2 regions of the Streptomyces sp. NBC_01485 genome follow, and region 1 is predicted to be linked to the other one. Evidence: riboswitches for the same ligand, from Rfam matches in the RefSeq annotation. Region 1 holds a riboswitch; the other holds the start of a gene.

Evidence for each region. A riboswitch is a leader RNA that binds a small molecule or an ion and turns the genes downstream of it on or off. The one in region 1 is predicted to bind glycine.
Region 2: it holds a riboswitch for glycine, as region 1 does, so the genes downstream of both, gcvT (glycine cleavage system aminomethyltransferase GcvT) here and gcvP (aminomethyl-transferring glycine dehydrogenase) in region 1, are expected to answer to the same signal.

What each region holds. Positions count from the first base shown of each region.
Region 1 is NZ_CP109435.1:1,428,691-1,432,088, forward strand. Features, by position in the region: gene gcvP (aminomethyl-transferring glycine dehydrogenase) at 1-1,468, opposite strand, end outside; glycine riboswitch at 1,654-1,749, opposite strand; gene OG352_RS06705 (PRC-barrel domain-containing protein) at 1,862-2,233, shown strand; gene OG352_RS06710 (nucleotidyltransferase domain-containing protein) at 2,250-2,711, opposite strand; gene OG352_RS06715 (DNA polymerase IV) at 2,810-3,398, opposite strand, start outside.
Region 2 is NZ_CP109435.1:6,649,340-6,652,737, reverse strand. Features, by position in the region: gene OG352_RS30210 (enhanced serine sensitivity protein SseB) at 206-1,015, opposite strand; gene OG352_RS30205 (AAA family ATPase) at 1,106-1,789, opposite strand; glycine riboswitch at 2,030-2,143, shown strand; glycine riboswitch at 2,144-2,261, shown strand; gene gcvT (glycine cleavage system aminomethyltransferase GcvT) at 2,299-3,398, shown strand, end outside.

The DNA.
Region 1 (3,398 bases):
TCGCGGTCTCGGAGCGGTGCCGGTGGAAGACGGGGTGCGTCAGGATGGTGTCGGACCGCCGCAGCCCGGCGGGCAGGGAGTCGCCGGTGGCCGCGTCGAGCGACTCGATGTCGCCGTCCACCCCGAAGGCGGCCCAGACGGCGGCCATCTGAGCCCGGGCGGTCGTCTCGTCGCAGGCGATCGACACCTGGTCGGCGTCGACGAGGTACAGGTTGACCCCGTGCTCCTCCCGCGCCGCGGCGACGACCTCGGCGGCCTTCGCCGTTACCCGCACGGTCAGCGTGTCGAAGTACGACCCGTGCACGACCTCGACGCCGCCGGCCGCGAGCCCGGCGGCGAGGATCGCCGCGTACCGGTGCGTGCGCAGGGCGATCGCCCGCAGCCCGTCCGGCCCGTGATAGACGGCGTACATCCCCGCCATCACCGCCAGCAGCACCTGCGCCGTGCAGATGTTGCTGGTGGCCTTCTCGCGCCGGATGTGCTGCTCACGCGTCTGCAGTGCGAGCCGGTAGGCCCTTTGCCCGTCAGCGTCGACGGACACCCCCACGAGCCGCCCGGGCAGGCTGCGCGCGAACTTCTCGTGCACGGCCATGTAGCCGGCGTGCGGCCCGCCGAAGCCCATCGGCACCCCGAATCGCTGCGTCGTCCCGACCGCGATGTCCGCCCCCAGCTCACCGGGCGACTTCAGCAGCGTCAGCGCGAGCAGGTCCGCGGCGACCGTGACGAGCGCGCCGAGCCCGTGCGCCTGGTCGATCAGCGGCTTGAGGTCGCGTACGGCACCGGAGGCGCCGGGGTACTGCACGAGCACGCCGTTGATCTCGCGCTCGGCGAGCTCCGCCGGAATCCCGCCGCTCAGGTCGGCGACGACGACCTCCAAGCCGGTCGGCTCGGCGCGGGTCTCGATCACGGCGATGGTCTGCGGCAGCGCGTCCGCGTCGACGAGGAAGAGGCCCTTCTTGTTCTTCCCCATCCGCCGGGACAGCGCCATCGCCTCGGCGGCGGCCGTGCCCTCGTCGAGCAGCGAAGCGCCCGAGGTCGGCAGCCCGGTCAGGTCGGCGACCATGGTCTGGAAGTTCAGCAGCGCCTCGAGCCGGCCCTGCGAGATCTCCGGCTGGTACGGCGTGTAGGCCGTGTACCAGGCCGGGTTCTCCATGACGTTGCGCAGGATGACGGGCGGCGTGAACGTCCCGTAGTACCCGAGCCCGATCATCGAGTCGAGCACCTGGTTGCGATCGGCCAGCGAGCGCAGCTCGGCCAGCACCTCGGCCTCGGTGCGCGCGCCGGGCAGGTCCAGCGCGTCGGCGTTCTTGATCACATCCGGGACGGCGGCGGCGGTGAGCTCGTCGAGGGAGCCGTAGCCGACCTGCGCGAGCATCTTGGCCCGCGCCTCGTGGTCGGGCCCGATGTGGCGCTGCTCGAAGGGGATTCCCTGTTCGAGCTCGGAGAGTGGAATGCGATGGGCTGTCATTACGGAGGCCTCCTGGTCTGACACGACCTTCGAGGGTCACCACGGCGCGGGTACCCGGACGGCCTCCCCCTCTGTCATCTCAACCTGAGAGCTTCACCGGCCGCCCGAGGGCAGCCGGCTTTCACCGTCGGTGAGAGCGGGAGCCGTCGACGCCGTCGGCAACCCGCTCTGCTTTCCAGAGTGACCTCGTCCGTGCGGTACGTGGGCCTGAGAGATTCCGGGGAGGATTTGCTCCTTCGGCGCCTCCGGTGATGTCCGGAGGACTCTCCCGCACGGGGTCAGCAGCCGTTGTCAGAGTACCAGCGAGGTCAACGTCACTCTCTCGAGTGGCCGCCCGTCCCAATGTGCTCTTTTGTAGTGCTTACGGATGAGTTGCGACCAAGTGGAGGGCCCGTGCAGACCGACATCGATCCGCGCAACCTGATCGGCCGCAAGGCGTTCGACCGCAACGGCACGAAGATCGGCACCGTCGACGAGGTCTACCTCGACGACGCCACCGGCGTGCCGGAGTGGGCGGCCATACGCACCGGCCTGTTCTCCCGCGACGCCTTCGTCCCCCTGGAGCCCAGCGAGCTGGTCGAGGGCACCCTGCACATCCCCTTCGACCGGGCCCTGATCAAGGACGCCCCGGACTTCGGTGTGGGCCGCCACCTCTCCCCGGAGCAGGAACTCCAGCTCTACCACCACTACAGCCTCGACGTGGCCGCCCCGCCTCCGCTCCCCGACCACGACTTCGGCCGACTGGCGGGCACGGACGAGAGCTGAGGCCCTCTGATCCAGCTCAGCCACAGGCCCGTATCAGCGCCCCGAGAATCCCGGCAGGGTCGTACAGCGGCCGGGCGCCGTCCATGACGACTCTCCGTGTGCCCGCGTCGACCGGACCGGTCCGCGCCCAGTCGGTAGAACCGACGCCCACCTCGACCTCCAGACCGGAGGCGGTGACATACCGCCGTTCGGTGATGGCCCCCCACTCCTGGACGCGGACCAGCTCCCCCATGGGCAACTCGCGCGTCCAGGCGTCGTCGTCGCCGTAGCGGGCAGGGGCCGTCGACAACAGCACGAGATCGACGTCCGAGTCGGGACGCGCGACCCCACGCGCACAGGACCCGACGAGGAGCAGCCCGACCACGTCGCTCCGATTCGCGGACCACCGAGTGACCCGATCCACCACCTGCCGCATCTCGGCCTCACGCTCCGGCGACACCCCGGCCGGATCCGCGAACCGGCCTCCGTGCAGTTTCATACAGCTCCCCATCCCTCACAGGCGCCCTCACGGAACACCGCCACCACTCCGACTCACCCCACACTTCGAGCCGCTTCACTCTGTGTAACTGATCCGACTCACCGAGAGTTCCCGGACCCTGCCGCCGACGACCCTGAATCCACGTCCTGCGCCCCGACCGTCCCGACCGCCGCCTCGCCGCCCTCCTCAGGTCTTCGCCGAACCAGCGGCAGCGGATCCGCCGGTTCCAGTTCCGGATCCTCGGTCCGGAACGTCCGCACCCGTCCCGGCCCCGACTCTGGCGTCTCGAACCGCACGGTGACCCGGCCCAACCCGCTGCCCTGCACCCACCCGTGGCCGAGCACGGCATGCCGCACGTCGTGTCCCGGTCGCCACTCGTGCTCCACCGGCACCGCCGCCTCGCCGACAGACTCGTCCGCGAGTTCCTCACCGGGCCCGTCCTCCCGCTCCACCGCCGCCGCCTCCACAGCCTCCGCCGCCTGCGCGAACAGGTCCTCCTGTGTGAAGTCCGCCAGGCCGCTGACACCCACCCCGAGCAGCCGCACCCCACCTGTCGTGTCCACGGAGTCCAGCAACCGGGCCGCCGCTTCCCGGATCACCGCCTGATCGTCCGTGGGCCCGCGCAGGGTCTCGGACCGGGTGAGCGTGGAGAAGTCGTACCGCCGCACCTTCAGCACGATGGTCCGC
Region 2 (3,398 bases), 5.2 Mb from region 1:
AGCCGGTCGCGGCAGTGCCAGCGCTCACTTTTTATCGCCCCTTCGGGAAGTTGCCCTGCGTTGGAGTCCACCTTAAGCGCCCAAGGGCTCGGGGCTTGTGGTGCGTTGGCGGGTGCGGGTCGGTTGTGCCTTGTCGCGCCCCGCGGCGGAGCCGCAAAAGGACACAGCCCCGCGCCCCTGAGGATGCTGCCCCTGGCGGAGTTTGCTAGTAGCCGTTCGTGTAGAAGGGGCGGACCCTGTCCCTCATCCATTCGCCCACCGGGTCCTGGGTGACGTCCAGGAGGAGCAGGTTGACCGGCCAGGGGGGTGGGGTCCGGTTCAGGGCCCTGCCCAGGGCCTCCAGGGGGATCGCGCGCAGGTCGCCCTCCCACTGGTGGGAGAGTTCGACGCCGACGAACATCACCGGGTCCGCCGTCTCGATCGCGGCGAGGCAGCGGCGGGCCGTGCGGACCACGCCCGTGGCCTCGAACTCGGCCGAGGCCGCGGCCAGGAAGTCCACCGGGTCGTCCTGCCAGTCGGGCTCGTAGAGGCGGACCCGGCCGCCGCTCGAGGGGCCGTCCAGCAGGGTGCGGCCAGCCCGGCACAGCTCGGCCACGGCGGGCGGCGGCAGCGGGATGCCGACCGTGCCCTCGGGGTTCACCAGGATCCCCACCTGCGGGGGCAGCCCACGGGCGAACTCCACGGCCGGTGCGATCGTGAACGACATGTGCGAGCCGGCGACCTGGCGGAACTGCTCCTCGGAGCTGAAGACCGGCACGTAGACCTGGCCGTCGAGCTCCAGCGTGGGCAGGTCGAGGGGGCCGCTGTGCGGGCCGCCGCCGCCCGGGAGCGGCACCCAGACGAAGCTGCGGCCGAGCACCTCGACGATCCGGCCGCCGGCTCCGGGCACGCCGAGGGAGACGGAGAGCACCTCCTCCAGCTCGTTGCCGGGCCATCCGCCGTGCGAATGGGGGTGCGCCTGCGCCGGGAAGTCCGCGGAGAAGTCCGCCGGGAAGTCCGCCGGGGGGAAGTCCATCTGCCTACCGCCTGCTAAGAACTGCTCACTTCACTCTGCTGTGGCTGAAGGCTAGCGGGTGCCGGGGACAGTCCCCGAGCCTGCGGGCCCTCAGCCCGTGAAACCGATCCGGCGCAGTGTGTCGGCCGCGGCGCGGTCGAGCAGGACCGCCGAGCCGCAGCCCTCGGGCAGCCGGCCCTTCTCCACCGAGCGCAGCAGCCGGGAGGCGGCGTGGCGGTGGCGCAGGAACGCGTACCGGGAGACGCCCCGGCCGCGCTCGCGCTGGCCCTCCAGGGCGGTGTCGGCGCCGACGTCGAGCAGGAGCAGGTGGAGGGTGCCGCCGCGGCGGCGGGCCTCGCGGGCCAGCCAGTCGCGCACCCAGGTCTGCGTACCGCAGTCGTGCACGACGACGCCCTCGCCGCCGCGCAGGGCGCGGTGCAGTCCGGCGTAGTGGGCGAGGCGGACGAGGGGGCGGTAGAGGGCGTAGGGCAGGAAGCGCGGCGCGCGGGCGTCCCAGCGGTCGCGGGTGTCCTGGGAGTCGATGCGGACGCCGTTGACGGCCCGCTTCATGAGCGTGGACTTGCCGCTGCCGGGCAGGCCGGTGACCACGACCAGATCACGGGGGCCGAAGAGCAGGCCGTGCGGGCTGCGGCCGGCCCGCTCCCGCAGGTCGCGGACGACGGGCTCGGGCTGCGCGCCGCACGCCTCCCGGATCGGGGCACCGGGCTGCGCGGGCAGCGCCAGTCCCGAGCCGGTCGCGAATGCGGTGGTCCTCGCCGTGGTCGTCCTGTTCACCGTGATCGTCCTCCCCTGGGGTCAGGTAAGTCCTCATCCCCACCGAGCGTAAAGAGAAGGTAATGCGTCGCGCCTCGCGATTTCGTGCGCGTACCGACACAGGCCGGTTACAGATGCGGGCAGGCCGGTTACGGGTGGGGCGGGATGATTACGGATGGGGGCGGGCCGGTTACGGATCTGGCCTGCCGCGATCGGGGCGGCCCGTGCAATGATGGCCGCGCCAACTGCATACCGGCCGTTCGAATCCGCGCGGGAGAGTCCTCAGCATCAGCAGCTTCGCTTGGCTGCGCTGGGGCGCCGAAGGAGCAAGTCCCTCCCTTGAATCTCTCAGGTCCCCGTTACCGCGCGGGCGAGGCACATCTGAAAAGCGGGTCACCCTCCGGTGGCTCCACCCAAGGTGCAAGTCATGACCGACCCCGTCGCACGGGCTGTCATGACGAACCTCTCAGGTTCCGATGACAGATGGGGAGGAACGACCTCGCCGTCATGCCTTGGGAGACGACCGTCCGATGAGCAGTAACACCCCACTCCGTCACACCGCCCTCGATGCCCTGCATCGTGCGCTCGGCGCGACCATGACCGACTTCGCCGGCTGGGACATGCCCCTGCGCTACGGCTCCGAGCGCGACGAGCACAACGCCGTCCGCACGCGGGCCGGGCTCTTCGACCTCTCGCACATGGGCGAGATCACGGTGACCGGTCCGCAGGCGGCCGCCCTCCTGAACTTCGCGCTCGTCGGCAACCTGGCGGCCGTCGGAGTGGGCCGCGCCCGCTACACCATGATCTGCGACGGGGACGGCGGCATCCTCGACGACCTGATCGTGTACCGGCTCGCCGACGCGGAGTTCATGGTCGTCGCCAACGCCTCCAACGCGCAGGTCGTGCTGGACGCCCTGGTGGAGCGGTCCGCCGGCTTCGACGCCGAGGTGCGCGACGACCGTGACGCCTACGCCCTGATCGCCGTCCAGGGACCCGAGGCCCCGGGCATCCTGGCCTCGCTCACCGACGCCGACCTCGTCGGCCTGAAGTACTACGCCGGTCTGCCCGGAAGCGTCGCCGGTGTCCCCGCGCTCATCGCGCGCACCGGCTACACCGGCGAGGACGGCTTCGAACTGTTCGTGAAGCCGGAGCACGCCGTCGAGCTGTGGCAGGCGCTGACCGAGGCGGGCGAGGGCGTCGGTCTGGTCGCGTGCGGGCTGTCCTGCCGGGACACGCTGCGCCTGGAGGCGGGCATGCCGCTGTACGGGCACGAGCTGAGCACCTCCCTCACCCCCTTCGACGCCGGGCTCGGCCGGGTGGTGAAGTTCGAGAAGGAGGGCGACTTCGTGGGACGCGAGGCGCTCACCGCGGCGGCCTCCCGGGCCGAGGAGAAGCCCCCGCGCGTCCTCGTCGGCCTGGTCGCCGAGGGCCGTCGCGTCCCGCGCGCGGGGTACGAGGTCGTCGCGGGCGGCGCGGTGATCGGCGAGATCACCTCCGGCGCCCCCTCCCCCACCCTCGGCAAGCCGATCGCGATGGCGTACGTCGACGCGGCCCACGCCGCGCCGGGAACCCCGGGCGTCGGTGTGGACATCCGGGGCGCCCACGAGCCGTACGAGGTCGTGGCACTGCC